Regions from separate parts of the Streptomyces sp. NPDC030814 genome, predicted to be linked through region 2. Evidence: riboswitches for the same ligand, from Rfam matches in the RefSeq annotation. Region 2 holds a riboswitch; the other holds the start of a gene.

The links. Region 2 has a riboswitch for cobalamin ahead of ACZ43N_RS42050 (ribonucleoside-diphosphate reductase subunit alpha). Riboswitches for the same ligand answer to the same signal wherever they lie in the genome.
Positions count from the first base shown of each region.
Region 1: linked by a shared signal. The riboswitch ahead of ACZ43N_RS09925 (cobalamin biosynthesis protein) and the one ahead of ACZ43N_RS42050 (ribonucleoside-diphosphate reductase subunit alpha) in region 2 are both predicted to bind cobalamin.

Region 1 covers NZ_JBVIDX010000003.1:682,927-698,458, forward strand. Annotated here, with positions in the region: gene ACZ43N_RS09910 (putative cobaltochelatase) at 1-813, opposite strand, end outside; gene cobN (cobaltochelatase subunit CobN) at 983-4,642, opposite strand; gene ACZ43N_RS09920 (cobyric acid synthase) at 4,639-6,150, opposite strand; gene ACZ43N_RS09925 (cobalamin biosynthesis protein) at 6,147-7,145, opposite strand; cobalamin riboswitch at 7,245-7,388, opposite strand; gene ACZ43N_RS09930 (hypothetical protein) at 7,637-7,894, shown strand; gene ACZ43N_RS09935 (hypothetical protein) at 8,009-8,230, opposite strand; gene ACZ43N_RS09940 (inorganic phosphate transporter) at 8,259-9,518, opposite strand; gene ACZ43N_RS09945 (class II aldolase/adducin family protein) at 9,943-10,680, shown strand; gene ACZ43N_RS09950 (alpha/beta hydrolase family protein) at 10,858-11,976, shown strand; gene ACZ43N_RS09955 (hypothetical protein) at 12,250-13,659, shown strand; gene ACZ43N_RS09960 (VOC family protein) at 13,733-14,146, opposite strand; gene abc-f (ribosomal protection-like ABC-F family protein) at 14,416-15,532, shown strand, end outside.
Region 2 covers NZ_JBVIDX010000048.1:7,134-22,665, reverse strand. Annotated here, with positions in the region: gene def (peptide deformylase) at 1-52, shown strand, start outside; gene ACZ43N_RS42065 (helix-turn-helix domain-containing protein) at 125-1,090, opposite strand; gene ACZ43N_RS42060 (hypothetical protein) at 1,185-1,400, shown strand; gene ACZ43N_RS42055 (ribonucleotide-diphosphate reductase subunit beta) at 1,595-2,605, opposite strand; gene ACZ43N_RS42050 (ribonucleoside-diphosphate reductase subunit alpha) at 2,605-5,031, opposite strand; cobalamin riboswitch at 5,157-5,280, opposite strand; gene ACZ43N_RS42045 (GNAT family N-acetyltransferase) at 5,343-5,849, opposite strand; gene ACZ43N_RS42040 (nucleoside hydrolase) at 6,014-7,003, opposite strand; gene mctP (monocarboxylate uptake permease MctP) at 7,227-8,855, opposite strand; gene ACZ43N_RS42030 (DUF3311 domain-containing protein) at 8,852-9,133, opposite strand; gene ACZ43N_RS42025 (GntR family transcriptional regulator) at 9,348-10,112, opposite strand; gene ACZ43N_RS42020 (extracellular solute-binding protein) at 10,481-11,758, shown strand; gene ACZ43N_RS42015 (carbohydrate ABC transporter permease) at 12,018-13,004, shown strand; gene ACZ43N_RS42010 (carbohydrate ABC transporter permease) at 13,001-13,843, shown strand; gene ACZ43N_RS42005 (glycoside hydrolase family 3 protein) at 13,851-15,383, shown strand.

The sequences.
Region 1 (15,532 bases), on a different contig from region 2:
CACCTCGAAGGCGGCACAGGTCGCCGCGATCTGCCGCAGCGCCCCGTCGCCCAGCCGCACCGACGGCAGCAATTCCCGTGCCGCGACGATCCGCGCCCGTACGGAGGCCTCCTCGTCCGCCCAGCGCGCGGCGAAGGCGGCCGGGTCGTCGTCGTAGGCGAGCCGCCGCCGTACGACCTCCACCCGCTGGTCCGGCTCCCGCGAGGCCGCCACCTCGACGGTCAGCCCGAACCGGTCGAGGAGCTGCGGCCGCAGCTCGCCCTCCTCAGGGTTCATGGTGCCGACGAGCAGGAAACGCGCCGCGTGCCGTACGGAGACGCCCTCGCGCTCCACGTACGAGGCACCCATCGCCGCCGCGTCCAGCAGCAGGTCGACGAGGTGGTCGTGGAGGAGGTTGACCTCGTCCACGTACAGGATCCCGCGGTGCGCGTCGGCGAGGAGGCCCGGCTCGAACGCCTTCACACCCTCCGCGAGCGCCCGCTCGATGTCGAGGGCGCCGACGAGCCGGTCCTCGGAGGCGCCGACGGGCAGCTCGACCATCCGGGAGGGGCGGGTGGTTCCCGGTCCCGGCTCGTGCGGCCCGTCCGGGCACGCCGGGTCCGGCTTCGCGGGGTCGCACGAGAAACGGCACCCGGCGACGACGTCCACCTGAGGCAGCAGTGCCGACAGCGCCCGCACGGCGGTGCTCTTCGCGGTGCCCTTCTCGCCGCGCACCAGCACCCCGCCGACCGCCGGCGACACGGCGTTCAGCAGCAGCGCGAGCCGCAGGTCGTCCTGGCCGACGACGGCCGTGAACGGAAAGGGAGTACTCACGCGGCGATCACTCCTTCGAGTGCTTCAGGACCCAGGTGCGGGCGCCGCAGCTGCCCAGCTGTCACGGTCAAGGCATGCTCCCCGCTGACGCGGGGGTGGTCCGAAGTCAAACCCGTGGGCACTGCGCGGGATGACGTGCTCCCCGCCGACGCGGGGGTTCGGAGGGGCCTCATGCGTCTCCCTCCAGATCGCCCTCGAGTTCGAGGTAGGTCGCGCGGAGCCGTTCGAGGGTCTCCTGGTCCGGCTCCGCCCAAAGGCCACGGTCTGCCGCCTCAAGGAGTCGCTCGGTGATGCCCCTGAGCGCCCACGGGTTGGACTTCTTCATGAAGTCCCGGTTCTCCGCGTCGAAGACGTACTCCGCGCTGAGCTTCTCGTACATCCAGTCGTCGACGACCCCGGCCGTCGCGTCGTACCCGAAGAGGTAGTCGACGGTCGCCGCCATCTCGAAGGCGCCCTTGTAGCCGTGGCGCCGCATCGCCGCCATCCAGCGCGGGTTGACCACGCGGGCGCGGAACACCCGGTGCGTCTCCTCGCCCAGCGTGCGCGTCTTTACCTGGTCGGGTGTCGCGGAGTCCCCCACGTACGCCTCGGGGGAGGCGCCCGTCAGGTGCCGCACCATGGCGACCATGCCGCCGTGGTACTGGAAGTAGTCGTCGGCGTCGACGAGGTCGTGCTCCCGGGTGTCGACGTTCTTCGCGGCCACCGCGATCCGCTTGAACGCGGTCTCCATGTCCCCGCGCGCCGCCCGGCCGTCGAGCCCCCGCCCGTACGCGTAGCCGCCCCAGACGGCGTACACCTCGGCGAGGTCGGCGTCGGAGCGCCAGTTGCGGGCGTCGATCAGCGGCAGCAGCCCGGCGCCGTACGCGCCCGGCTTGGAGCCGAAGACCCGGGCCGTCGCCCGCCGCCGGTCCCCGTGCTCGGCGGTGTCCTCGTCGGCGTGCGCCTTGACGAAGTTCTGCCCGGCGGGCTCGTCCAGCTCGGCCACGGCCCGCACCGCGTCGTCGATCAGTCCGACCACGTGCGGGAACGCGTCCCGGAAGAACCCGGAGATGCGCACCGTGACGTCGATGCGCGGCCGCCCCAGCTCCGCGAGCGGCACGATGTCGAACCCGGTCACCCGGCGGGAGGCGTCGTCCCACACCGGCCGGCAGCCCAGCAGCGCCAGGATCTCGGCGATGTCGTCGCCCTGGGTGCGCATGGCGGACGTGCCCCACACCGTCAGCCCGACGGACTTCGGGTACTCACCGGTGTCGGCCACGTACCGCTGCACCAGCGAGTCGGCGAGCGACTGCCCGACCTCCCAGCTCAGCCGGGACGGGATGGCCTTGGGGTCGACGGAGTAGAAGTTGCGGCCGGTCGGCAGGACGTTGACGAGGCCGCGCGTCGGAGAACCGGACGGCCCCGCCGGGACGTAACCGCCGTCGAGCGCCTTGAGGATGTGCCCGATCTCGTCGGTGGTCCGGGCGAGCCGCGGCACGACCTCCCGGCACGCGAACTCCAGCACCGCGACCGCGTCCGGGAGTTCGGTGCCGAGCACGCCACGCACGAGCGCCGGGACGACCGTGACGTCCCAGTCGCGTGCCTCCATGCCCTCCGCGACCCGCCGGCACAGCCGCTCAAGGAGGTCGATGGCGTCCGCCGCCGTACGGGAAGGGCCCTCCACCAGGTCGCTCAGCTCGACCGGCACCTTCACCGGCGCCCCAGGCTCGGCCAGCAACTCCTTCTCGACCAACCCGAAGTGAGCCGCCAGCGAGGCCCTGAGCCCCGGCAGCGCGTTCGCCTGCCCGCCCCACACCTGCGAGGCGCGCAGCACCGCCAGCACCAGGTTGACGCGCGGCTCACCGACCGGCCCGCCGCCGAGGATGTGCAGACCGTCGCGGATCTGCACGTCCTTGATCTCGCAGAGGTAGCCGTCGATGTGCATGACGAACTCGTCGAAGTCGTCGTCGCCCGGCTGCTCGTCCACATGCAGGTCGTGGTGGAGCTCGGCCGCCTTCACCAGCGTCCAGATCTGCGCCCGCACGGCCGGTGCCTTCGCCGGGTCCAGGTCGGACACCAGCGCGTACTCGTCGAGCAGCTGCTCCAGCTTCGCCAGGTCGCCGTACGTGTCGGCGCGCGCCATCGGCGGTACGAGGTGGTCGACGACGGTGGCGTGCCCCCGCCGCTTGGCCTGGGTGCCCTCGCCGGGGTCGTTGACGATGAACGGGTAGACGAGCGGGAGATCGCCGAGCACGGCGTCCGGGGCGCAGCCCCCGCTCAGACCGAGGCCCTTCCCGGGCAGCCACTCCATCGTGCCGTGCTTGCCCATGTGCACGATCGCGTCGGCGCCGAAACTGTTCTCCAGCCACCGGTAGGCGGCCATGTAGTGGTGCGACGGCGGCATGTCCGGGTCGTGGTAGATCGCGATGGGGTTCTCCCCGAAGCCGCGCGGCGGCTGGATCATCACGACGACGTTCCCGAACTGGAGGGAGGCGAGCACGATGTCGTCCCCGTCGACGTACAGCGAGCCCGGCGGCTCGCCCCACGCCTCGAGCATGCCGTCCCGCAGCTCCGGGTCCAGCTTGTCGAACCACGCCCGGTAGTCGGCGAGCGGCACCCGCGCGGGCGCGGACGCCAGCTGCTCCTCCGTCAGCCACTCCACGTCGTGGCCGCCGGCCTCGATGAGCCGGTGGATCAGCTCGTCGCCGTTGTCGGGGTACGCGGTGACCCCGTACCCGGCCGCCTTGAGGGCGTCCAGGACCCGCACCGCCGAGGCGGGCGTGTCGAGGCCCACCGCGTTGCCGACGCGCGAGTGCTTGGTCGGGTAGGCGGTGAAGACCAGCGCGAGCTTCTTCTCCGCGTTCGGCTTGTGCTTCAACGCCGCGTGCCGCACGGCGATCCCGGCGACGCGCGCGGCCCGCTCGGGGTCGGCGACGTACACCGGCACGTCGTCCGGACCCTGCTCCTTGAACGAGAACGGCACCGTGATGAGCCGTCCGTCGAACTCGGGGATCGCGACCTGCATCGCCGCGTCCATGGGGGAGAGGGCGGCGTCCGACTCGTCCCACGCGGCGTGCGACGAGGTGAGGCACAGGCCCTGGAGGACGGGGATGTTCAGCTCGGCGAGCGCGCCGATGTCCCACGCCTCCTCGTCCCCGCCGGCCGACGCCTCGGAAGCGTGCGTACCGCCGGCGGCGAGGACCGTCGCGACCAGCACGTCCGCCTTCGCGAGCAGCTCGTACAGCCCGGCGTCGGCGCCGCGCAGCGAACCGCAGTACACGGGCAGGGCGTTGGCGCCCTTCGCCTCGATCGCGTCGCACAGGGTGTCCACGAAGGCGGTGTTGCCGCTCAGCTCGTGCGCCCGGTAGAAGAGCACCCCCACCGAGGGCCGCCCCCCGACGAAGGGACGCTCCCCGTGCAGCCCGTACTCCGGCATCTTGCGCGGCTCGACGAACCCCTCGCCGGTCAGCAGCACGGTGTCGGAGAGGAAGCGGGCCAGCTCGGTGAGGTTGTCGGGCCCGCCCTCCACGAGGTACTTGAGCGCCTCCGCCACCACACCGGCCGGCACCGACGACTCGGCCATCAGCTCGGCGTCCGGCACGGCCTCACCGCCGAGCAGCACGGTCGGGATCCCGGCGGCCTTCAGCGCGGCGAGCCCGTCCTCCCAGGCCCGCTTGCCGCCCAGCAGCCGTACGACGGCGATGTCCGCGCCGTCGAGGAGAGCGGGCAGCTCGTCCCTCACATCGACGCGGGTCGGGTTGCCGATCCGGTACGAGGCGCCGGTGGCGGCCCGGGCCGCCAGCAGATCCGTGTCGGCGGTCGACAACAACAACACAGTGCCAGTGCTCATGCGGGCGCTCCCGGTGGAATGAAAGGCAGTCCTTGCGGCGCGCCCGACTCGATGAGCCGCCACAGCGCGTCCGTGTCCGCGTGTTCCTCGATCAGATCGCCGAGCCGGTCCAGCTGCTCCTCGCGCAGCGCGGCGAACGACGTGTCGGCGGCCGGCACGAAACGACGGCCCGCGGCGGCCGCCACCTCGCGCAGGAAGGCACGCCGGAATCCGTCCGACTCCAGCGACCCGTGCCAGTGCGTGCCCCAGGTCTGGCCGACCCGGCACCCGTCCAGGAAGGGCTCCCCGCCGTGGACCTCGGCGACCCCGTGATGGATCTCGTACCCCGTGACGTGCTCCCCGAGGGCTTCGCCCTCCGGCCGGGTGAGGGTCTTCTCCCGCGCGAACCGCACTCGTACGGGCAGGATTCCGAGCCCGTCCACATGTCCCCGGCGGCTCTCGACGTCGTCCTCGATGTGCTCGCCGAGGACCTGGAAGCCTCCGCAGATGCCGAGCACGGGCCGGTGCTCGGCGGCCCTGCTCCGCAGGGCGTCGGCGAGACCCCGCTCGCGCAGCCAGTCCAGCGCCCGTACGGTGCCCCGGGTGCCGGGGACGACGACGAGGTCCGCGTCGGCCAGCTCCTCGGGCCGGTCCACGAACCGCACCACGACACCGGGTTCGGCGGCGAGCGCGTCCACGTCGGTGAAGTTCGACATGAGGGGGATCGCGCAGACGGCGACCCGCAGCACGTCCTCCCCGACGGGCGGCGACACGTTCGACTCGCGGACCGTCCCGCGCAGGGACACCCGCAGCCCGTCCTCCTCGTCGATGCCGAGACCGTGCCGGAACGGCAGAACCCCGTACGTCCGACGCCCCGTCAGCCCGTGCAGCATGTCGAGCCCCGGCTCCAGCAGGGAGACGTCCCCGCGGAACTTGTTGACGAGGAACCCGGCGACGTGCGCCTGGTCCTCGGGCGACAGCAGCGCCACCGTCCCGAAGAACGAGGCGAACACCCCGCCTCGGTCGATGTCGCCGACGACGAGCACGGGGAGCCCGGCGTTGCGGGCGATCCCCATGTTGACGATGTCGGTCCGCCGGAGATTGATCTCGGCGGGACTCCCGGCCCCTTCACAGATCACCGCGTCATACGTGCCCCGCAACTCGGCAAGACAGTCGAGCACGGTGCCCAGCAGCCGCTGCTGCCGTCCCCCGTGGTACCCCCGCGCGCTCAACTCCCCGACCGGCTTGCCGAGCAGCACGACCTGGCTGCTCTGCTCCCCGCCGGGCTTGAGCAGCACCGGATTCATCAGCGCCGTCGGCTCCACCCGGCAGGCCTGCGCCTGCATGGCCTGGGCCCGCCCGATCTCGGCGCCCTCCCTCGTCACGAAGGAGTTGAGGGACATGTTCTGCGCCTTGAACGGCGCGACCCCGACCCCCTGCCGCGCGAGCCACCGGCAGATCCCGGCGGTGACGACGCTCTTGCCGGCGTCGGACGTCGTACCGGCGACCAACAGCCCCCCGCCCGTCATGACGACACCCCCCTCGACCGCCCGTGGCGGTCGTTCGTGACCCCTTGCGCCGGGCGCCTCGTGATCCGGCTCCGCAGCAGCGACGCGCCCGCGCTGACGCCGAGCGCGAGCCAACTCACGCGCCGCGACAGCCGGACCGCCCGCTCGATGTCCCCCACGGCGACGGCCCGCCCTTCCGTGTTCAGCACGGGCCGGTGCTCGACCCGCCCCCCGTACGACAACGTGCCTCCCAGCCGGACGCCGAGCGCCCCGGCGAACGACGCCTCCACGGGCCCGGCGTTGGGGCTCGGATGCTTCCGCGCGTCCGCCCGCCAGGCCCGTACGGCCCCCCGGGCGTCCCCGCCGGCCGCCGCGGCCAGCAGGGCGGTGAGCCGGGCCCCCGGCCACCCCGCCATGTCGTCGAGCCGGGCGGACGCCCACCCGTACCGCCCATGGCGCGGCGACTTGTGCCCGACCATGGCGTCCAGCGTGTTGACGGCCCGGAACCCGACGAGTCCGGGCACACCCCCCACGGCCCCCCACACCAACGCCCCGACCACGGCGTCCGAGGTGTTCTCGGCGACGGACTCGACCACGGCCCGGGCGATCCCGTCCGCGTCCAGCGCCTGGGGGTCCCGTCCGCACAGATGCGGCAGCCGGGCCCGCGCGGCCTCGACGTCCCCCTCCTCCAACGCCCGCCCGATGGCGCGGGCCTCCCGCGCGAGAGAGGTCCCCCCGACGACGGCCCAGGTGGCCGCGCCGGTCAGCGCGACGGACGCCGCACGGGACGGCCGTGCCGCCGCCGCGGCCACCGCGCCCAGCGCCACGGCGCCTCCGGCGCACACGATGGTGTGCAGCGCGCCCCACCCCCGGTGGTCCCGCCACAACACCCGTTCCACGGCGCCCGCGGCGCGTCCGAACACGGCGACGGGGTGCCCCCGGCGGGGATCGCCGAGCAGCAGGTCACCGAGGAGCCCGGCGGTGGCGCCGTACGCGAAGACGCGATCGGCACGCACGCGGTCAGCCGATCGCGGGGTCGGGCAAGGACGGGGTGCTGAATCTCAGGTGGCAGCCGCGCATGGCGATATGTCCTCACTCAGGGTGTCCACGCCCTGGTTCGACGAGACCGACGACGAGAGTTCCTGGCTCCCGGGAAGGTTCTTCCCCGGTGACAGTGGCGGGACCGCGCCGGACTCGCACCGGCTTCCTCTCCTGCCGTCGTGGATGGCCCCGGCAGTCCACCACGCCCCCGGAAGAGCCGTCAACTTGCTGTTGACCTGCGGCGCAAGGGTGTGCTGAGCCCCACATCGCTGAAACGGTGTCAGTCGCCCGAATCGGCGCTTTCCGTGGCCTTTCCCGTCGTCCGTCCCGGGGGGTTGCTCGGGTCGGCATCAGAACGCTCTGCTCTTCTTCCGTCACACGGCGTGCTGTGGTTTTCTGGCGGTGCTTGGGGACCCGGGAGCGGACGGCTCGTGCAGACCTGTCCGGAGAGCGGGAGGTGCACGCGATGGAGGATCGGACCGAGGGTGCCGCGCGGGCCCGCACGGGGGCGTCGTGGGACCGGCGGACGCTGGTGGCGGCAGCCGCCCCGCTGGTGCTCTTCAGCACGGTCGCCGGGATGCTCGCCGTCGGAGCCGGCGCCCTCGCCTCGCTGTGGGTGCCGGGGGCGGAGGCGCGGGCCGTCGTCTGGATGGTGGTGACCACCCTCGTCGCCACGGGAGCGGGCCTGTGGTGGGGCCTGAATCCCGCTCAGCGGACGCCCTGAACGAGACGGCGAACCCCCTGGGCCGGGGTGACCGGCACAGGGGGTTCGCCGCGGTGTTCCGTCGCGGGCGGCGGGAACGGTGGCCGGCGTGACCTCGGGCCGTGGGCTCCGGCCTCAGGCCATGATCAGGTAGATCCCGTAGCCCACCGCTGCCGCGCACGCCGCGAAGCAGGCGTACGCCGCTGTCGTGGCGAGTGCGGCCGAGCCGCCGGAGGTGGTCGCCGTCTCCCGCTTGGAGAGGCCGACGATCCCCAGGGTGAACAGGCCGACGAGGGCCACGGTGACCACGAGGCTGACTCCGAAGACGGAGCCGAGTGCTGCCCAGTCGATGTGCATGGTGGTGTCTTCCTAGGGGGCGCGGGGCTCAGACGGCCGGTGTGGGGGCGGAGGGGCCGGTCGGGGCCTCGGCGGTGGCGGTCGCGGCCGCGGGGGCCGGGATCGTCGCCGCGAGGTCCTCGGTCACGGTGCCGGCGGGCGGCGGGGTCACCGCGGCGATGGCCGTGGTCACCACACCGGGCGGCTCCTCGGTCTCGTTCACGTTGGTGTGGTCGACCACCGCACGGCGCGAGATCACCCAGATCGCGACGCTGGAGGCGATGAGGAAGACCGCGACGACGGCCGTGCCCCAGGTGCCCTGCGACGTCACCCACTCGGCGAGCGCGGCGACGAGTGCCGCGGCCGGCAGGGTCAGACCCCAGGCCACGAACATCCGGGTGGCGGTGGACCAGCGGACCACACCGCCCTTGCGGCCGAGGCCCGCGCCCATGACCGCACCGGAGACCGAGTGCGTGGTGGACAGGGAGAAGCCCAGGTGGGAGGAGGCCAGGATGACCGTCGCCGCGCTGGTCTGGGCGGCGAAGCCCTGCTGCGGCTGGAGGTCGGTCAGGCCCTTGCCCATGGTGCGGATGATGCGCCAGCCGCCCAGGTAGGTGCCGAGCGCGATGGCCATGCCGGCGGAGACGATGACCCAGACCGGCGGGTCGGAGTCCGGTGCGAGAGCGCCGCCGGCGACCAGGGCCAGGGTGATGATGCCCATCGTCTTCTGGGCGTCGTTCGTGCCGTGGGCCAGCGAGACCAGACCGGCGGAGGCGATCTGACCGGCGCGGTAGCCCTTGCCGGCGGCCTTCTCGTTCGTGTGCTGCCCGAGCTTGTACGTCAGCCGCGTCGCGAGCATCGCCGCGATGCCGGCGACCAGCGGAGCCGCGACGGCGGGGATCAGCACCTTGGTGACGAGCACGTCGCCGTGCACCGCGCCCGTGCCGACCGAGGCGATCGTGGCGCCGATCAGGCCGCCCATGAGGGCGTGCGAGGAGCTCGAAGGGAGTCCTACGAGCCAGGTCAGCAGGTTCCAGAGGATGGCGCCCACGAGCGCCGCGAAGATGACCTCTGGCTGGATGCCGGACTCGTCGACGAGTCCCTTGGAAATGGTGTTGGCGACCTCGATGGACAGGAACGCGCCGACAAGGTTGAGCACGGCGGACATGGCCACCGCGACCTTGGGCTTCATGGCGCCGGTCGAGATGGTGGTGGCCATCGCGTTGGCGGTGTCGTGGAAACCGTTCGTAAAATCGAACGCAAGCGCGGTGATGACCACGATCGCGAGGATCAGCGAGAAGTTTTCCATTTACCCGGGCTTCTTTCGGACGTCAGTGGCACGTGGACCGTAGGCAACCTGGGTGAACGGAAGATGAACTGAGGCAGGCCAGCGGGTGTAGCGATCGGGCCGCCGTCATTCCGTTTGTGCCGACGGGGGCGTGTTCCGGCGGAACGGCGGCGCCCCTTCCCCGATTCCGTCGAACTGAAACGGAGCGTCGGCCTCCGTCCGCGCCCGGCGTCAGCCGCGGGAGGACTCCTCCGGCCGGGCCGTGGAGCCGTCGAACGATTACGGCCACCCGGCGGGCGCCCGGTGGGACGCATCACACATCCGGCGGCGCGGAGCGATACCAGCCATGGCTCGGCCCCGCGCTCCGTGAGCCGGGGTACCGCCGGCACAGGTACGGGGTCCGACCCCCGCCCTGCCCCCGGGGGGCTCCTGGCAGGATCGCGGCATGACTGAGCAGCGACGGAACGCACGGGACCCGCGGGGCGCGGGTGGGGACGGGGATCCGCAGGAGACGGGGGACGCCACGCCCGGTGCGGCGCCCGACGACGTCGCGCGAGCCTGGGACGAGCTCGTCACCACGGCCCGCCGTACGGTGGCCGACGGCCTGGTCGTCGGAACCTCCGGCAATGTCTCCGTGCGCGTCGGCGACACCGTCCTGGTCACACCGACGGGCGTCCCGTACGACCGCCTCACCCCCGACGACGTGACCGGGGTCGATCTCGCGGGCCGCCAGACCCTGGGCACCCTCCGCCCGACGAGCGAACTGCCCATGCACCTGGCGATCCACACCACGACCGACGCCCACGCCGTGGTCCACACCCACGCGGTCCACGCCACCGCCGTCTCGACGCTCGTCGACGAGCTGCCGCTGATCCACTACATGTCCGGCGCCCTCGGCGGGCCGGTCCGCGTCGCCCCCTACGCGACGTACGGCACGCCCGAGCTGGCCGAGAACATGCTCCGCGCCCTGACCGGGCGCACCGCCTGCCTGCTCCAGAACCACGGCACGATCACCTACGGGCAGAGCCTCACCGAGGCCTTCGACCGCACCGCCCAGCTCGAATGGATGTGCCGGGTCTGGCTGACGGCCTCCTCGGTGCCCGGCCTGTCCCCCCGCCTGCTCACCCCGGACCAGGTGGCGGAGGCCAGGGAGCGGTTCCGGGGGTACGGCCAGCCGCGGTAGCCGCCGGCCGGCCGCCACCCGGCGTCACAGACGCCCCCCGGACCCGTCCCCTTTCCGGTCTCCGGCACCTGACGCGGCGCCGGGGCCGTCCCCCGAAGCCGGGTAGCCGCCACCCGGCCGGTGGCCACGCCGCCCCGCCCACTGGCCCCGGACGGTGTCCGCCAGGACACTGGACGTGTGCGTGCAGTGAGAGCAGCAGCCGCGGCCGTCGGGGTCGCCTTCGCGGCCGGGGCGGCCAGTGTCGCCGCCGGCCGACTGGCCAGTGATGCCGCGCTGAAGGCCCCGCCGGGCAGACCCCTGCCCACGGAGCCCCGGCTGACCGTCCACTCCACCGCCGCCGGCCACATCACCCTGACCAGGGCCTTCGCCTCACAGCGCCCCGGCGTCTACGGCCTCACCGGCGACGCCGCCCACGCCGTCGTCGGCTCCGTCGTCGACGGCGCCCCGCACGCCGCCGACACCGTCGTACGCCGACTCGAACGCGTCAGCCAAGGCAGCCTGGAGCCGGGCGACAAGGTGTGGCTCACCCCGAACACCCATATCGGCGATCCGCGCACCGCCCTCGGCCTCGACCACACCGAGGTCGAGGTCCCCGGCGAACTCGGCACGCTGCCGGCCTGGTTCGTCCCCGGTGCCCGCGACACCTGGGTGATCACCGTGCACGGTCTGGGCGCCACCCGCGAACACCCCCTGAACGTCATGGGCTTCCTGCACCGCCACGGCTTCCCGGTGCTCGACCTCGCCTACCGCGGCGACCTCGGCGCCCCCCGCCCCCCGGACGGCCTGAGCCACCTAGGGGAGACCGAGTGGCGCGACGTCGACGCGGCGATCCACCACGCCGTCCGGTTCGGCGCCGAGAAGGTCGTCCTGCACGGCTGGTCCACCGGCGCCACCATGGTGCTGCGCGCCGCCGCACGCTCCGGGCTGCGCGACCGTGTCGCCGGGCTCGTCCTGGACTCGCCGGTCCTGGACTGGACGGCCACCCTGCGGGCCCTCGCCTCCGCCCGCCGCACCCCGAGCGCCCTGCTGCCCCTCGCCGTCCGCGCCGCACAGGGCCGCACGGGGCTGGGCGCCGCCCAGGCCGGCGAACCGCCGCGCCTCGCGGTACCGGCCCTGATCTTCCACGGCCCGGACGACGTCGTCGCCCCCTGGGACACCTCCCGCCGGCTCGCCGCCCACCACCCCGGCCGCGTCACCCTGCGCACCGTGCCCGAGGCACCCCACGCCGCCATGTGGAACGCCGACCCCGCGCGCTACGAGGAGTCCCTGCGCCGTTTCCTGACACCGCTGATGTGACGCCGGGGGAGAGGACGACCGGTGTGCCCCGGCCGCCGCCTCCGCTGCCCCCGATGCCCCGCCTCGGTGCCCCCGGGTACCCCGCCCGGGGCGCCGTCGCGAAGCCCCGCAGACGGGCCCCTCGCAGACAGGTACGCCACATTCCGTTTAGCGCTGAACCAAGGCGCTCCTCGCCGGTGTCACGCCCCTGAGGGGCCCGTGCGTTGGCCACCCCTGTCGCCCGCTGTGACATTCCGTTTGGGTTTTCGGACCGTCAACCGGAAGACTGCCCCCGTGACGTCCCGTAATCCGCGCGACTCCAGGCTCCGACTCGTCAGCCCGCGAACCCTGGCCGCCGCTCCCCGAGCAGCAGTGACCCAGCGCCGCCGACCGGCCCCACGGCCCCCGGAGGGCACCCCGCCGCCCGCGGAACTGGCCCGGATGGCCCGCACCGTCCTTGCGGACGCGGCCCGTGTCGCCCGCTGGGCCGACGCCGCCCTGCGTCCCGGTCGCGAGGGCGCCGGCTCCGACGGCAAGGGCACCCTCTCCGCCGCGACCGCCGAACGGGCGGCCGCCGACCTCGGGCTGACCCCGGATCAGGTCCGCCACGACTGGGACACGGCACGCCTGGCCGGCCTGGTCGAGGTGCACGGCGACAGCGCGCGTCCCGGCTGGCGGCTGCGTGCCTGGCACCGCGACGACAGCGCCGTACTGCGGGGCTGGGTGGCCCTCTTCGACGCATGGTCCCTCGCGCACCCCGAGCCCGGGGTGCGCGAGCCCGCCGCCGTCGCCGAGGTCGTCTCGGCCATGCCGCAGGTGCTCTCCTTCCTCCAGCTCTCCGCCGGGCCCGTCCCCGTGGAGCAGCTCCTCGACCTCCTCGAACAGAGGGTCACGGAACTGCGCACCGAGCGCTGCGAGATCCCCTACGGCCCGCAGCCCGAGCCCGGCGCGGAGCCCGCCGCGGAAGCCGCCGCCGAGGACACCCCGCTCGCCCCCCTCCTCGACTGGGCCCTGCGGGCCATCGCCTCCGTCGGCGCCCTCACCTACGGCGACGGGCAGGCCACCCTCACCCCGCTCGGCAGCTGGGCGGTGTGGGTCAAGCTGGAGCAGATCTGCGTCGCCGCGCAGAGCCCCGCCGGGAACATCGAGGTCTCCGCCGAGGACATGCTCCGCGGCTGCGCCCAGCTCCGCCCGAACGCCGCCCGCGCCGAGTACCGCGCCTGGCTCGCGGCCCGCACGGTCGGCGCCGCCGTCACCGAACTCATCGACGCCGCCCGCGGCGAGGACGCCCTCATCCGGGGCCTCGCCTTCGAGGCGCTGCGCGTCGTCGGCGCCCCCGCCGAGCCCGATGTGCGCACCGTCGTCGACGAGACACCGCTGCGGCCCTACGCGCTGCTCTGGCTCGCCGAACACGACGGCGCCGACCCCGAGGACGCCCACGAGGTGCTCACCCGTGAGGAGGCGACCTGGCTCTGGGTGGACACCGCGGCCGCCGTCGCCGACCACGGCGAGGCCCCGCTGCTCGTCCGCCACCTGGAGTCCGCCGTGCAGGCCACCGTCCCCGCGCTGCTCGACGAGGTCCGCGCGGTCGGCCACCCCCGCACCGTCCAGGTGCTGGTCGCGCTCGCCGCCGCCCACCCCGACCCGGCACTCGCCAAGGCAGTCCGCCGCGCCGCCTTCCAGGTGCACACCGGAGGCAGCTGAGCCGAGGCCGGGACCCGGAGGCGGCGGGGCCGGGACGCGGAGCGCGCGGGACCCCGCCGGGCCGGGCGGGGCGTCAGCCGCCCAGCTCGGGGGCGTACGTACCGAAGCTCCACACATTGCCCTCGATGTCCCGGGCCATGTAGTCGCGCGAGCCGTAGTCCTGGTCCGTCGGGGGCATGAGGATCTCCACCCCGTGCTCCACGGCTCTGCGGTGATGGGCGTCCACGTCGTCCACGACCACGTACACGCCTGCGGGACCCGCGCCCTTCATCGCCGTGTCGAAGGCGCTGCCGGTGCCCCGGGAGCCGAGCATCACCACGCCGTCGCCCTGTGCCAGCTCGGCGTGGTGGACCGTCCCGTCCTCGCCCTCGTACACCGACAGCTCGGTGAAGCCCAGCCCCGTCGTGAGCTGCGCGATGGCCGCCTTGGCGTCCGTGTACAGCAGCGTCGGACAGACGCTCGGACGTCCGTCGCCCTTGCCCGCCATACCGATCACGACCTCTCTGTCGCCCGGAACGCAAACCGCTGCCCAGTCTTGCACCCGGTACCGACAACGACCCGCCGGGCAACGGCCGTCGGGCGGGGGTGACCGGGCGGCGGGCGGTGACCGAGACCACGTGATCCCTTGGGACACGGGCGGAAAACCGCTTGCCGGCCCCCGTTAGAATCGGCCCATGGCCATTCTCCTCGCGCATTAGACGGCGGGAACGTCCTCAGCCGCCCACCCGCCACCCAAGTCCGCCCTGGAGTCTGTCCGTGATCTCCGCCTCCGGTATCGAGCTGCGCGCCGGTGCCCGCGTCCTCATCGAGTCCGCCACCTTCCGTGTCGCCAAGGGCGACCGCATCGGCCTGGTCGGCCGCAACGGCGCCGGGAAGACCACCCTCACCAAGGTCCTCGCCGGTGACGGCATCCCCGCCGCAGGCACCGTCACCCGCTCCGGCGAGGTCGGCTACCTCCCGCAGGACCCCCGCACCGGCGACCTCGACATCCTGGCCCGCGACCGCATCCTCTCCGCCCGCGGCCTCGACGTCCTGATCCGCAAGATGCGCGAGAACGAGCAGCGCATCGCCAACGGCAAGGGCTCCACCCGCGAGAAGGCCATGAAGCAGTACGAGCGCCAGGAGACGGAGTTCCTCACCAAGGGCGGGTACGCCGCCGAGGCCGAGGCCGCCACCATCGCCGCCGCGCTCAACCTGCCCGACCGGGTGCTCGGCCAGCCCCTGCACACCCTCTCCGGCGGTCAGCGCCGCCGTATCGAGCTGGCCCGCATCCTCTTCTCCGACGCGGACACCCTCCTGCTCGACGAGCCGACCAACCACCTCGACGCCGACTCGATCGTCTGGCTGCGGGACTACCTCAAGACCTACCGCGGCGGCTTCATCGTCATCAGCCACGACGTCGACCTGGTCGAGACGGTCGTGAACAAGGTGTTCTACCTGGACGCCAACCGCGCCCAGATCGACGTCTACAACATGGGCTGGAAGCTCTACCAGCAGCAGCGCGAGGCCGACGAGAAGCGCCGCAAGCGCGAGCGCGCCAACGCCGAGAAGAAGGCCGCCGCGCTGAACGCGCAGGCCGACAAGATGCGCGCCAAGGCCACCAAGACGGTCGCCGCGCAGAACATGGCGCGGCGTGCCGACAAGCTGCTGGCCGGTCTGGAGGCGGTCCGACAGAGCGACAAGGTCGCCAAGCTCCGCTTCCCCGAGCCCGCGCCCTGCGGCAGGACGCCGCTCACCGCCGAGGGCCTGTCGAAGTCGTACGGCTCGCTGGAGATCTTCACCGACGTCGACCTCGCCATCGACAAGGGCTCCCGCGTCGTCATCCTCGGCCTCAACGGCGCCGGCAAGACCACGCTGCTGCGCCTGCTCGGCG
Region 2 (15,532 bases):
GCGGCAGATGGCCGAGAACGAGCCCCGCTACCCCGTGGTCGCGAACGACTGAACCGCCAACCGACACCCCGGGTGCGCGTTCCGGGCGGCTGCCGACCGCCTGGATACGGGCCGGCCGCCATTCTCAGGCGGCGGCCTCCGGGCCCCGGAAGGTGCGACGGTAGGCCTGCGGGGTGGTGCCCAGGGACCGTACGAACTGATGGCGCAGGGTGGCCGCCGTGCCGAAGCCGGTGCGCCAGGCGATCGTGTCCATCGTCTCGTCGGTCGCCTCCAGCAACCGCTGTGCCAGCAGCACCCGTTGACGCAGGATCCAGCGGTACGGGGTGGTCCCCGTCTCCTGCTGGAAGCGGCGGGCGAACGTACGCGGCGACATGTGGGCGCGCGCCGCGAGCTGCTCGACGGTGACCTCCTCGTCGAGATGGCGCTCCATCCACGCCAGCACCTCACCGACCGTGTCGCACTGCGAGCGCGGCAGCGGCCGGTCGATGTACTGGGCCTGGCCCCCGTCCCGGTGCGGGGGCACGACCATGCGCCGGGCGATCCTGTTGGCGACCTCCGGCCCCTGCTCCTTGCGGACGATGTGCAGACAGGCGTCGATACCGGCCGCCGTGCCCGCCGAGGTGATCACCGGGTCCTCGTCCACGTACAGCACGTCCGGCTCCACGACCGCGCGCGGATACTGCCGGGCCAGCTCGTCGGAGTGCCGCCAGTGCACCGTGCAGCGCCGGCCGTCCAGCAGCCCGGCCGCACCGAGCACGAACACCCCCGAACACACGCTCAGCACCCGGGCGCCCCGGTCGGCCGCCCGGCGCAGCGCCTCCAGCAGATCCGTCGGATAGATCCGCCGCACATAGCTCTCGCCGGCCGGGACGACGATCAGGTCGGCCTCGTCGAGGCGGTCCAGTCCGTACGGCGTCGAGATCGTGAACCCGGCGTGCGTCCGCAGGGTCGGGCCCTCCGCGGAGGCGACCGCGAAGTCGTACACCGGAAGGCCCTCGTCGCTGCGGTCCAGACCGAAGACCTCGCAGACAACGCCGAGTTCGAAGGGGTGCACGCCGTCCAGGAGGACGGCCGCGACGTTTGTGAGCATGCCCTCCAGTGTGCCTTGTAGATGGCAGTAATTGGAGGGTGTACGGCAGTACTGCCACTGTTTGTAAGGAGTGTTCCGCGTGACAGTGGTGTCCATGAACACGACACAGCTGCAAGCGCTCATCGGAACCCTGGTCGTACTCGGCGTGCTCGCCGTGATCGTGCTGCCCGCCGTCATCGGCGTCGTCCACGACCGGCGTGTGGACCGGCAGCTCAGGGAGGCGGCGGAGCGCCAGGCCGCCATCGACGGGGCGCGGCCCGAGCGGCGCCCCCGCGGCTCCGCCTCCCGCCGCTTCGCCCGCACGGTCTGACGACGAAGACCGTCAGGTTCCCGGCGCCGTCACCGTCAGGGACAACTCGGGCGTGAGGCCGGCCACGTCGGTGTGCGCGGCCGCGATGTCGATCACCTCCCCGGCCTGACGTCGACCGCGCGGGTCACATCGGCCGGGGACGCGATCACGCTCAAGTGACCCCGGCGGGCCGGGGTCGAGCCGATTCGCCGGTCCTAGAAGTCCTCGTCCAGGTCGACGGTGCCCTCCACCGCGACCTGGTACGCGGACGGACGCCGCTCGAAGAAGTTGGTCAGCTCCTGGACGCCCTGCAGCTCCATGAAGGAGAAGGGGTTCTCCGAGCCGTACACCGGTGCGAAGCCGAGCCGCGTCAGCCGCTGGTCGGCGACGCACTCCAGGTACTGCCGCATGGAGTCGGTGTTCATGCCCGGCAGGCCGTCACCGCACAGGTCGCGGGCGAACTGCAGCTCCGCCTCCACGGCCTCCCGCAGCATGTCCGTCACCTGCTGCTGGAGCTCGTCGTCGAAGAGGTCCGGCTCCTCCTTGCGGACGGTGTCGACCACGTCGAACGCGAAGCTCATATGCATCGTCTCGTCGCGGAACACCCAGTTGGTGCCCGTGGCCAGACCGTGCAGCAGGCCCCGGCTGCGGAACCAGTAGACGTACGCGAAGGCGCCGTAGAAGAACAGGCCCTCGATGCACGCCGCGAAGCAGATGAGGTTGAGCAGGAAGCGGCGGCGGTCGGCCCGGGACTCCAGGCGGTCCAGCTTCTCCACCGAGTCCATCCACTTGAAGCAGAACTCGGCCTTCTCACGGATGGACGGGATGTTCTCCACCGCCGCGAAGGCCGCCGCCCTGTCCTCCGGGTCGGGGAGGTAGGTGTCCAGCAGCGTCAGGTAGAACTGGACGTGGACGGCCTCCTCGAAGAGCTGCCGCGACAGATACAGCCGCGCCTCGGGGGAGTTGATGTGCTTGTACAGCGTCAGCACCAGGTTGTTGGCGACGATCGAGTCGCCCGTCGCGAAGAAGGCGACCAGACGGCCGATCAGGTGCTGCTCGGCGGGGCTGAGCTTCGCGAGGTCGGCGACGTCCGAGTGGAGGTCGACCTCCTCCACGGTCCACGTGTTCTTGATGGCGTCCCGGTAGCGCTCGTAGAAGTCCGGATAGCGCATGGGACGCAGAGTCAGCTCGAAGCCGGGGTCGAGGAGATTCTGGGTGCTGGACATTACTGGCAGGCCTCGCAGGACTCGGGGTTCTCAAGGGAGCAGGCGACGGCATCGGGGTCGGCCGCCTGCTGCACGGGGATGGTCTTCTGGGGCTGGGCGGGAAGCTGCGTCTGGGCCTGGCCCTGGGCGGCGCGGGCGATGCGGGTCGCCGGGCGCGAGCGCAGGTAGTACGTCGTCTTCAGTCCCGACTTCCAGGCGTACGCGTACATCGAGGAGAGCTTGCCGATGGTCGGGGTCTCCAGGAACAGGTTCAGCGACTGGGCCTGGTCCAGATACGGCGTGCGGGCGGCGGCCATGTCGATCAGCCCGCGCTGGGGGATCTCCCAGGCCGTGCGGTACAACGCCCGGACGTCGGCCGGGATCCATGCGAAGTCCTGCACCGAGCCGTTCGAGTCGCGCAGCGCCTCACGGGTGCGGGCGTCCCAGACGCCCAGCTCCTTGAGGTCCTTCACCAGGTAGGAGTTGACCTGGAGGAACTCGCCGGAGAGGGTCTCGCGCTTGAACAGGTTGGACACCTGCGGCTCGATGCACTCGTACACACCGGCGATCGAGGCGATGGTCGCGGTGGGCGCGATGGCGAGGAGCAGCGAGTTGCGCATGCCGACGGTCGCCACGCGCTCGCGCAGGGCCGCCCAGCGCTCCGGCCAGGTGAACTCGACACCGTAGTGGTCGGGATGCAGCACACCGCGGGCCGTACGGGTCTTCTCCCAGGCCGGCAGCGGGCCGTGGCGCTCGGCGAGGTCGGCGGAGGCCTCGTACGCGGCGAGCATGATGCGCTCGGCGATCCGGGTGGACAGGGCCTTCGCCTCGGCCGAGTCGAAGGGCAGACGCAGCTTGAAGAAGACGTCCTGGAGGCCCATCGCGCCGAGGCCCACGGGGCGCCACTTGGCGTTCGAACGGCCCGCCTGCTCGGTCGGGTAGAAGTTGATGTCGACGACCCGGTCCAGGAAGGTCACGGCGGTGCGGACGGTCGCGTCCAGCCGCTGCCAGTCCAGGTCACGGGCCGTGAGGTCGACGAAGGCGCCCAGGTTCACCGAGCCCAGGTTGCAGACCGCCGTCTCCCCGTCGTCCGTGACCTCGAGGATCTCCGTGCAGAGGTTGGAGGAGTGGACGACGTGGCCCGGCTCGGCCGTCTGGTTGGCGGTGCGGTTGGCGGCGTCCTTGAACGTCATCCAGCCGTTGCCGGTCTGCGCGAGGGTCCGCATCATGCGGCCGTACAGGTCACGGGCCGGGATGGTCTTCCTCGCCAGCCCGTCCGCCTCCGCCTTGCGGTACGCGGCGTCGAACTCCGCGCCCCACAGGTCGACCAGTTCGGGCACGTCGGCCGGCGAGAACAGCGACCACTGCTCGTCCGCGTTGACCCGGCGCATGAACTCGTCCGGGATCCAGTGCGCCAGGTTCAGGTTGTGCGTACGGCGGGCGTCCTCACCGGTGTTGTCGCGCAGCTCCAGGAACTCCTCGATGTCGGAGTGCCAGGTCTCCAGGTAGACCGCGGCGGCGCCCTTGCGCCTGCCTCCCTGGTTCACGGCGGCGACCGAGGCGTCCAGGGTCTTCAGGAACGGCACGATGCCGTTGGAGTGGCCGTTGGTGCCGCGGATCAGCGAACCGCGCGAACGGACACGGGAGTACGACAGCCCGATACCGCCCGCGTGCTTCGAGAGGCGGGCCACCTGGTGGTAGCGGTCGTAGATGGAGTCCAGCTCGTCCAGCGGGGAGTCGAGGAGGTAGCAGGACGACATCTGGGGGTGTCGCGTACCGGAGTTGAAGAGGGTGGGGGAGGAGGGCAGGTAGTCGAGGCGGCTCATCAGCCCGTAGAGCGCGGCGACCTCGTCCACGGACCGCGCGGTGTCGTCCTCCGCGAGACCGCTCGCCACCCGCAGCATGAAGTGCTGGGGCGTCTCCACGACCTTGCGGGTGAGGGGGTGCCTCAGGAGGTAGCGGCTGTGGAGCGTGCGCAGCCCGAAGTAGCCGAAGCGGTCGTCGGCGGCCGGGTCGACGAGCGCGTCGAGACGCTCGGCGTGCAGACGCGCGAACTGCGCCGTGCGGTCGGCGACGAGCCCTTCCCGGTGGCCCACGGCGATGGACTCCGTGAAGGTGGTGACGCCCTGGGAGGCGGCCTCGGCACGGATGGAGATCGTCAGCAGCCGGGCGGCCAGCTTCGAGTAGGCGGGGTCCTCGGAGATGAGGCCGGCGGCCGCCTCCGTGGCCAGCTCGCGCAGCTCCGTCTCGTCCGCCCGCGCGGACCGGCCGCGCAGCGCGGCGGCGGCGACCCGGCCGGGGTCGGCGTCGGAGAGGTCGGCGGTCAGCTCGGTCAGGGTCCGCAGCAACGCGGCACCGGGACCGTCGGTCTCCGTCGCCGGGGTGGCGGAAGCCGGTCCGCCGGGAGCCGGGGCGGCTGAAACCGGGTCGGCTGGCGCGATGGTCACGTGGGGGCTCTCCCTCGCTCGGCACGGGGCCCTGCGGAGGACAGGCAGCAGCACACGAGCGCACGGGGGCGTCGCGTCCACCGGCCCATTCCACGAGGCCCGGACGTCAGGGCACCCGGACCGGACGGCCGGGCGCACCGTCGGCAGGTCCTCGGACTGGACTCGCGTACGAACGCACGCAAGTACACCGTTGCGGGACAGTTCCGGATTCGCACCGGATTCCCCTGCGGCGACAGCGAGCATGAGCATACATCTTGTGTTGGGCTGCCGGTCCACCCCCAGATGTTGTGTCGCGGTGACTTCGGAGCGTGTCATAGCGTCAACTCATAGGTGAGCAGCGTGAGGTCCGGGAGGTGCGGGATCGGGTTCCAGTCGCGCGCCGGCGTTCGAGTGAACCCCATACGTTCGTAGATGCGGTGGGCGGAGCGCATGGCGCGCTGGGTCGACAGCACGACCCGTACGCATCCTTCGACGGCTCTGGCGCGCTCGACGCAATCCCGCACGAGGGCCTCGCCGATGCCACGGCCGCGGGCGGCGTGGTCGACCGCCAGCATCCGGATCTCGGCCTCGCCGACGGAGGCGATGTCGGCCATGGGGCCTCCGGCCGGGACGAAGGTCACCCCGCCGACCACCCGTCCGTCCGCCACGGCGACGAGAACCTCGGCCGCGTCGGCCCGCTTCGCCACGTCCCGCAGTTCGCCGAGGTACTCGTCGCTCTCGCCGAAGTCCAGCAGCCCGTCGGCGAGGTACGCCTGGGCGGTGATCTCGCCGAGGTCGGCGTACTCGTCGGGGGAGATGTGCCTGATGGTGATGTCCATGGATCGCAGTCTGCAACAGGGGGCGGTCGGCAGGTCCGCGGTTGTCCACAGGGGCGTTTGATCGTGTGATTGTCAGTGTGGGTGGGTGGGGAGGTGGGTTCGTCGGGTGGATGGATGGACGGACGGGTCGGGCCGGGGCCGGTTGTTCAGACCGGGTGGGTCGTTCAGGCCACCGCCGGCCAGAGCGGCAGCGTCGTCACGAAGTGCTCACTGAAGTCGCGGGGGCCCGGGCCGAGGGCGACGCGGCCGGTGGTGCGGAGGCGGGCGGTCAGGGAGGGGGACTCGGAGTAGTACACCCGTCGGGCGTCGGCCGGCACGAACACGGTCTGGCCGCGGGTGAGTTCGCTCGCGCACTCCACGACCACGGCCCCCTCGGCGGCCGTCACGAACGCCTCGTCCCCGCACACCCCGACGGCCAGTGGATCGTGCAGCGGACATGTGCCGTCCCCGCCGTGGCGGGTGTAGGCGTTCATGTACGTCCGCATCAGCCGGGCGGCGAGGGCCGTGCCGGGGCCCGCCGCCTCCAGCGCCGCGAGGTCCGCGGGGCGGAACAGCCAGCGGTGGGAGGCGTCCAGGTCGACCATGGTGAAGGGGATGCCTGAGGAGAGCACGATCTCGGCGGCGTCCGGGTCGGCCCAGATGTTGAACTCGGCGACCGGGGTGAAGTTCCCCGGCACCTGCGCGGCGCCGCCCATGAACACGAACTTCGCGATGCGGCGGGCGAAGCCCGGATCCTCCAGCAGGGCGACAGCGACGTTCGTGAGCGGGCCGGTGGCGCAGACCGTCAGCTCACCCTCGTACGCGCGGGACAGGCGCAGCAGGGCCTGTGCGGAGGACTCCGTGGGGTGCGGGGCGGCCGAGTCGGGCAGGGACTCGTCGCCGAGCCCGGCCGGGCCGTGGAAGGCGGATGCCTCGCGGTAGGGGAGGCGCGACAGGGGGCGCCCCGCGCCTCGGTGGACGGGGACGTCGGCGTCGATGCGGAGGGCGCGGGCCAGGGCGCGGGCGTTGCGGTAGGTGGCGTCGGAGGGAAGGTTGCCGCCGACGGAGGTGTAGGCCCTGAGGTCCCAGAGACCTGTGCCGAGCAGGTACTGGAGGGCTACGGCGTCGTCGATACCGGGGTCGCTGTCCAGGACGATCGGTGTGGGGGCCGTCACGTGGTCAGGGTAGACGGGGGCGCCCCGCCGCCGGTGCCGTTTCACCGCCAGGGTCTGCGCCCCTTCCCCCCCCTGGGCGCCTTTGAGCTCGGGGGCTCCTGGGGGTCGGCGGACGCGGGTTCGCCGTGGTTGCTCGCGCAGTCCCCGCGCCCCGTTCGGGCCTTCGGCCCGTCGAGGGGCCTCGGCCCGTCCGAAGGGGCGCGGGGTCCTTTACGCCAGCGAATCAGTGGCTCGAACCCGCCGTCGCCGGAGGCAGTTCCACCTGGACTCCCGCGTCGCCCGCGTCGGCCGTGTAGTCGCTCGGCTTGGTCTCGTCGATGCCGTCGGGGGCCTTGGCCGCCCGGAGGACGAAGGTGAGGACCACGGTGACGACGACATTCAGGACGAAGGCGGTGAGGCCGATGTAGCCGATCTCACCGATGCCGGGGATCTCCGCGGAGGAGCCGCCGAAGTGCTTCTGGGTCGGCGAGGAGACGTTCCACGCGGCGACCGTCCCGTAGATCATGCCGACCGCCCAGCCGGCCAGAAGGGCCCAGCGGTGACACCACCGGGTGAAGAGGCCGCCGACGAGGGCCGGGAACGTCTGGAGGATCCAGATGCCGCCGAGAAGCTGGAAGTTGATGGCGACGGTCTTGTCCATCGTCAGGACGAAGACCAGCGCGCCGACCTTCACCAGCAGCGACACCAGCTTGGAGACCTTGGTCTCCTGCGCCGGCGTGGCGTCGGGCTTGATGAAGTCCTTGTAGATGTTGCGGGTGAAAAGGTTCGCCGCGGCGATGGACATGATCGCCGCGGGCACCAGCGCGCCGATGCCGATCGCCGCGAAGGCCACGCCCGCGAACCAGTCCGGGAACATGGTCTCGAACAGCTGCGGGATAGCCAGCTGGCCGTTCTGCACCTTCACACCCGCCGCGATCGCCATGAAGCCCAGCAGGGCGAGCAGGCCGAGCATCAGCGAGTACAACGGCAGGATCGTGGTGTTGCGGCGGATCACCTCGCGGCTCTTCGAGGACAGCGTCGCGGTGATCGAGTGCGGGTACATGAAGAGCGCGAGCGCCGAGCCGAGGGCCAGGGTCGCGTACGTCCACTGGTTGGCGTCGCCCGGGACCAGTGCCCCGCGTGGCGCGCCCGTCGCCGGGTTGGTCTGGCCGTACGCCTCGCTCGCCTTGGCGAAGATGTCGTCGAAGCCGCCCAGCTTGATCGGGATGTAGATGATCGCCACCGCGATGACGATGTAGATCAGGGTGTCCTTCACGAACGCGATCAGCGCGGGGGCGCGGAGGCCGGAGGAGTAGGTGTACGCGGCCAGGACGCCGAAGGCGATCAGTAGCGGCAGGTCCTTGATGAACCAGTTGGTGTTCTCGCCGCCGCCGACGCCCATCACGTCCAGGACGGCCTGGATGCCGACGAGCTGGAGGGCGATGTAGGGCATCGTTGCCAGGATGCCGGTCAGGGCCACCGCCAGCGACAGGCCCTTCGAGCCGAAACGGCCGCGGACGAAGTCCGACGTGGTCACGTACCCGTGCCGGTGCGACACCGACCACAGGCGGGGCAGGAACGTGAAGATCAGCGGGTAGACCAGGATCGTGTAGGGCACGGCGAAGAAGCCGGCCGCACCCGCCGCGTAGATCGCCGCCGGGACGGCGACGAAGGTGTACGCGGTGTAGAGGTCGCCGCCGAGCAGGAACCAGGTGATCCAGGTGCCGAACGACCGTCCGCCCAGACCCCATTCGTCGAGGCTGTGCTCGTTCTCGGCCTTGCGCCAGCGGGCGGCCATGAAGCCCATGACCGTGACGGCCAGGAAGAAGAAGATGAAGACGGCGAGTGCCACGCCGTTCACGCCGTCCTTCACTGTGCGGCACCCCCGTCCTCGGACCGCCGGGACTTGCGGGCTCGCTGGTCACGCTGCCACAGCGAGTAGGCGGCGGCCGTGAGCGCGGTGGAGATCAGGACCCAGGCCATCTGGTACCAGTAGAAGAACGGGATGCCGATGAACGCCGGGTCCGTCTTGGCGTACGAACCGACCCAGAGCATCGCCACGAACGGGGCGAACAGGAACAGGGCGATGACCACTCTGACAGGTGTCACCGCCGGTGTCTCCGGTGATTGCACTTCGGACGCATTGGACATACCAGGGCTCCGTCCCCTCACTGATCACCTGAGCAATGCGCTGGAAATCTAAGGGACTGTTCCGCTGGGCGTAACCCCTGCCCGCATAACGGATTTGCGGAGGCTTCCCATCCCGTGCGTCACCTGTGGCGCACGGGATGGCCACCGCTGTGGACGGTACGTATCGCCGCGGGTGGTCGGCTGCCGCCGTGGACGGTCGCCTGCCGCGGACCGGTCAGTCCTGCGGGCGCTTCAGCCGCGCCACGAACTTGTAGCGGTCGCCCCGGTAGACGGACCGTACCCACTCCACCGGCTGTCCCTCCTTGTCCACGGAGTGGCGGGAGAGCATCAGCATCGGCAGACCCACGTCCGTGCCGAGCAGGCCGGCCTCGCGGGGGGTGGCCAGCGAGGTCTCGATGGTCTCCTCGGCCTCGGCGAGATGGACGTCGTACACCTCGGCGAGAGCGGTGTAGAGGGACGTGTACTTGACCAACGACCTGCGCAGGGCGGGGAAGCGCTTGGCGGACAGATGGGTCGTCTCGATGGCCATCGGCTCGCCGTTCGCCATGCGGAGCCGCTCGATCCGCAGCACCCGTCCGCCCGCCGTGATGTCCAGCAGCCCGGCGAGGGTGTCGTCGGCGGTGATGTAGCCGATGTCCAGCAGTTGGGAGGTCGGTTCCAGTCCCTGGGCGCGCATGTCCTCGGTGTAGGAGGTGAGTTGCAGGGCCTGCGAGACCTTCGGCTTGGCGACGAACGTGCCCTTGCCCTGGATGCGCTCCAGACGGCCCTCGACCACCAGTTCCTGGAGTGCCTGTCGCACGGTCGTGCGTGAGGTGTCGAACTCGGCCGCGAGGGTCCGCTCCGGCGGGACCGGTGTGCCGGGCGGCAGTGTTTCGGTCATGTCCAGCAGGTGCTTCTTGAGGCGGTAGTACTTGGGCACGCGTGCGGTACGGACGTTCGCCCCGTTCTCGTTCTCCGCACTGCTGACGTCGGTGCTCATGCTCCGCCTTCCCGGCTCCTAGTGGCGTGATCCTTCTGTATACCCGCACAGCCCCTGCTGGTCTAGTCCACGGAGGGGGCTCCGCTGGTCTACTCCGAGAAGGTGCAGTGGTCTACCCGAAGAGTGTGACTCAACCGCTCGGTTTTCGCTGCCTTCTTACATAAAGGTTCTTGCATATGTAGGTCGCATAACGGCTGGTGGGAGCGGGTTCGCGCACCCTTGACACACCGATTGGTCTGAGCCAAGCTCCGGCGTACTGGTCTACACCATTGGTCCAGGTCCCGGCCCCATGGGCGGTACGTCTGTCACCGCGGGGAGCAGGGGGGTTTGTGACATCCCTGAGGAATGGCATCCCTGAGGAGGGTGGCGTGAAGCGCAAGCTGACAACCGCGATCTGTGTCGTGGGCATGATGGTCTCCATCGCGGCGTGCGGGGGAGAGAGCGGGGGCTCGGACAAGGCTGCGGACACCAAGGAGCTGACCGTCTGGCTCACGGTGGACGCGCAGAACAACTGGCCGGAACTGGTCAAGGCCGCCGACGCCGCGGTCAAGAAGAAGCACCCCGGAATCAAGATCAAGCACGAGTACTACGGCTGGCCCGACAAGAACGCCAAGCTGGACGCCGTCCTCGCCACCGACAAGGCCCCCGACGTCGTCGAGATGGGCAACACGGAGATGCTCGCCTACATGGTCAAGGGCGCCTTCGCCCCCCTGGACGCGGCGCAGTTCGACAACTCCGGCGCCTGGCTCGACGGTCTCAAGGCCTCGGTGACCTACGAGGGCAAGACGTACGGTGTCCCGTACTACGCCGGCGGCCGCGTCGCCAACTGGCGCAAGGACGTCTTCGCCGCGGTCGGCGTCAAGTCCCCGCCGAAGACGTACGACGAGCTGACCGCCGCCCTCGACAAGGTCCAGAAGAAGCAGGGCGGCAAGTTCAGTGCCTGGTACCAGCCCACCCGTGACTGGTACGCGGCCATGTCCTTCGTCTACGACGCCGGCGGCTCCATAGCAGTCGAGTCGGGTGGCCAGTGGAAGGCCAACCTCTCCTCCCCGGAGTCCGTCAAGGGTCTGAAGGAGTTCCAGCACGTCGTCGACGGCTACATGCACGGCGACAAGACCAAGGACGAGTCCGACCGTTACATCGTCTACGGCCAGGGCAAGTCCGGCATGATCTTCGCCCCCGCCTGGGAGGGTGCGACCGCCGCGGCCAAGGAGAACGACAAGACCGGCAAGCTCGCCGGCCATGTCGAGAACTTCGTGATGCCCGGCCCGTCCGGCAAGAACCTGCCCGTCTTCCTCGGCGGCTCCGACCTCGCTGTCCCCGTGAAGTCCGACGCGCAGGGCGTCGCCGCCGAGTGGATCAACGCCTTCACCGGCCCCGCCGGCCAGAAGGGGCTGATGGAGAAGGGCAACCTGCCCAACAACAAGACGGACCTCGCCACCCTCAAGGACGACCCGGCGACGGCGGTCCCGGCCACCGCGGCCGAGTCCAACTGGTTCGTCCCGATGGCGCCCGGCTGGGGCCAGGTCGAGAAGGCCCAGATCCTCCAGACCATGCTCCAGAACATCGGTACCGGCAAGAAGACGGTCGAGGCGGCCGCGAAGGAAGCGGACGCCGCGATCGACAAGGTCATCAACACCAAGTGACGGTCGACCCCCGGTCGGACCCGGCTCACGGCGCCGGGCCCGACCGGGGGTGCCATCGAGCCCGACCGACGTGTGCCACGAGCCGAGCCGGCGGGTGCATCGCGACAGTGCCGCTAGGGGTCGTGGGGTCGCCGCCCGTGCGCCGTGGCTGGTCGCGCAGTTCCCCGCGCCTTCGGGTGCTTCACCGCCCGGCACCTGACGGGGCGAGGCCGGCGGGGCGCTGATCGGCCCCCCTCTTCATTTGCTTTAGGAGCGCGCCATGAGTGCCGCAGATACGACCACTCCGATCAAGGTGCCGCCACCGCGGCAGGTGCCGCCAGGGCCGCCGGCCGCCGTCGGCTCCGGCACCAGGCGTTCCGGCCAAGCCGCGGTTCCCTGGGCGCTCCTCGCCCCCTGCCTGCTGATCCTCGCCGTCGTCCTCGGCTATCCCCTGGTCCGTCTGGTCACCCTCTCCTTCCAGAAGTTCGGGCAGTCCCAGCTGTGGGGCTTCCAGCCGGCGGAGTCGGTCGGCTTCGACAACTTCGCCAAGGTGCTGGGGGACAGCGAGTTCTGGACGGTCGTCGCACGGACCGTCGTCTTCGCCGCCGCCTGCGTCATCTTCACCATGGTCATCGGCATGCTGATCGCGCTGCTGCTCCAGCGGGTCTCCGGCTGGGTGAGGACCCTCATCAACATCGCGCTCGTGGCGAGTTGGGGCATGCCCATCATCGTGGCCACCACCGTCTTCAAGTGGCTCTTCGACTCCGACTACGGCATCTTCAACGCGCTCCTCAGCAAGCTTCCCGGCGTCGACATGATCGGCCACAACTGGTTCGCGAGCGGCCCCGAAGGACTCGCCGTCATCACCTTGCTGGTGGTGTGGGGCGCCGTGCCGTTCGTGGTCATCACCCTCAGCGCCGGACTCACCCAGGTGCCCAAGGAGTTGGAGGAGGCCGCCCGGCTGGACGGTGCCGGCGCCTGGGGCGTCTTCCGTTATGTCACCCTCCCCATCCTCAAGCCGATCGTCGTGATGCTCACGACCCTCTCGGTCATCTGGGACATGGGTGTCTTCCCGCAGGTCTTCGTGATGCGCAACGGCCACCCGGAGGCCGAGTTCCAACTGCTCACCACCTACTCGTACGACAGGGCCTTCGTGGTCAACGACTATGCGCAGGGCTCCGCGATCGCCCTCCTCACCGTGCTGTTGCTGCTCGGTGTGATCGGCGTCTACATGCGCCAGATGCTGAAGATCGGAGAGGTCGAATGAGCACAGCCGTTGCCTCCGGCCGCCGCGGGTCCAGGCTCGGCTGGAACCTCCTCGGACTCCTCGTCTTCGTCACCGCCGGCTTCCCGGTCTACTGGATGCTGAACACCGCGTTCAAACCGGCCAAGGACGCGATCGACCCCGACCCCGGCCTCCTGCCGACGTCCATCACCTTCTCCAACTTCGGCCGCGCGCTGGACATCGCCGACTTCTGGGGCCCCGTCGGCCGCAGCCTCGTGGTGTCCCTCACCGTGGTCGTGATCGGTATCGTCGTCGGGATGCTGGCGGCCCTCGCCATCTCCCGCTTCGCCTTCCGCGGCCGGAAAGTGGTGATCGTCGGTATTCTGGCCGTCCAGATGGTCCCGCTGGTCGCGATGATCATCCCGGTCTTCCTGCTCCTGAACGACCTGGGCCAGTACGACCGCCTCACCGGCCTCGTCATCACCTACCTGACGTTCATCCTCCCGTTCACGGTGTGGACCCTGCGCGGCTTCATCGTCAACATCCCGCGCGAGCTGGAGGAGGCCGCCATGGTCGACGGCTGCTCCCGCACCACCGCCTTCCTCCGCGTGGTCTTCCCCCTGCTCGCGCCCGGCCTGGTGGCGACCTCGGTCTACGGCTTCATCCAGGCGTGGAACGAGTATCTGTACGCCCTGATGCTGATGAGCCAGCAGAACCAGACCGCCACCGTCTGGCTGGGCAACTTCACCACCAAGCACGGCACCGAATACGCCCCGATGATGGCCGGCTCCACCATGATGGCCGTGCCGATCGTCGTCCTCTTCCTCCTCGTCCAGCGCAAGATGGCCGCGGGCCTCACCGCGGGCGCCGTGAAGGGATAACCACCCGATGACGACTTTCGCCACCGGCTCGACCGGTTCCCCCTCGGGGCAGGACGGCCTCACCCGGGACGCGCTGACGGTCCTCCAGCCCGGGTTCACGGGGACCACCGCGCCCGACTGGCTGCTGCGGCGCCTCGGCGAGGGCCTCGCCTCCGTCGGCCTCTTCGGCCGCAACATCACCTCCCCCGAACAACTCTCCGCCCTCACCGCCCAGTTGCGGGCCGAGCGCGAGGACGTCCTGGTCGCGATCGACGAGGAGGGCGGCGACGTCACCCGCCTGGAGGTCCGCACCGGCTCCTCGTTCCCCGGCAACCACGCCCTGGGCGCCGTCGACGACGTCGACCTGACCCAGGACGTGGCCTTCGCCCTCGGCCGCCGTCTCGCCGCATGTGGCGTCACCTTCAACTGGGCCCCCTCCGCCGACGTGAACTCCAACCCGGCGAACCCCGTCATCGGCGTGCGGTCCTTCGGCGCCGAGCCCGACCTGGTCGCCCGCCACACGGCCGCCTATGTCACCGGGCTTCAGGCCGCCGGGGTCGCCGCCTGCACCAAGCACTTCCCGGGCCACGGCGACACCGCCGTCGACTCCCACCTCGCCCTGCCCCGCATCGACGCGGACCGCCCCCTGATCGAGGCCCGCGAACTGGCTCCCTTCCACGCCGCCATCGCCGCCGGCACCCGCGCCATCATGAGCGCCCACATCCTCGTCCCCGCCCTCGACCCCGACCGCCCGGCGACGTTGTCCCACGGCATCCTCACCGACCTCCTCCGCGGCGAACTGGGCTATGACGGCCTCATCGTCACCGACGGCATGGAGATGCGGGCCATCGCCGGTACCTACGGCATCGAGCACGGCAGCGTCCTCGCCATCGCCGCCGGCGCCGACGCGATCTGCGTGGGCGGCGGCCTCGCCGACGACGACACCGTACGGCGCCTGCGCGACGCCCTGGTCGCCGCCGTACGCACCGGCACCCTTCCCGAGGAACGTCTGGCGGACGCGGCGAACCGGGTCCGGGCCCTGGCCGAGTGGACCCGCCGGTCGACCGGGGGAGCGGCGGCCCGGGGGGTGGACGCCATGGGCGTGGACCTCGGCGAGATCGGCCTCGTCGCCGCCCGACGCGCGCTGAAGGCGACCTTCGCCCGGCTGCCGTACGAGCCTCCCGTCCAACCCCTGTACGTCGCGGCCTTCACCCCGGTGGCGAACATCGCCGTCGGCGACGAGACCCCCTGGGGCGTGGGCGCGGAACTGGCCCGTCTCCTCCCCGGCACCGAGACCGGTACCTTCGCGGGCGACAGCGCCGGCGCCTCCGCCCTCGCGGTGGCCGGCACCCGCCGTATTGTCGCGGTGGTCCGTGACGAGCACCGCCACCCCTGGATGACCGACGCCCTCGACGTCCTCCTCTCCACCCGTCCCGACACGATCGTCGTCGAGATGGGCGTCCCCCAGTCCCCGCCCCGCGGCGCCCTCCACCTCGCCACCCATGGAGCGGCAAGGGTCTGCGGAAGAGCGGCAGCCGAGGTCATCATGAGCGCCCGGTAGCGCGCCGCGCCGGCCGACGGCCCCGGAGCGGCGTACCGGGGAGCCGTCCTCCGCGGCGGCAGGCCGGGCATGCAAGCCGCAGCCGCACAACACAGAGGCGCCACAGCCCCTCCTTCCCGGGCCGTGGCGCCTCGGCGCATCCCCAGCCG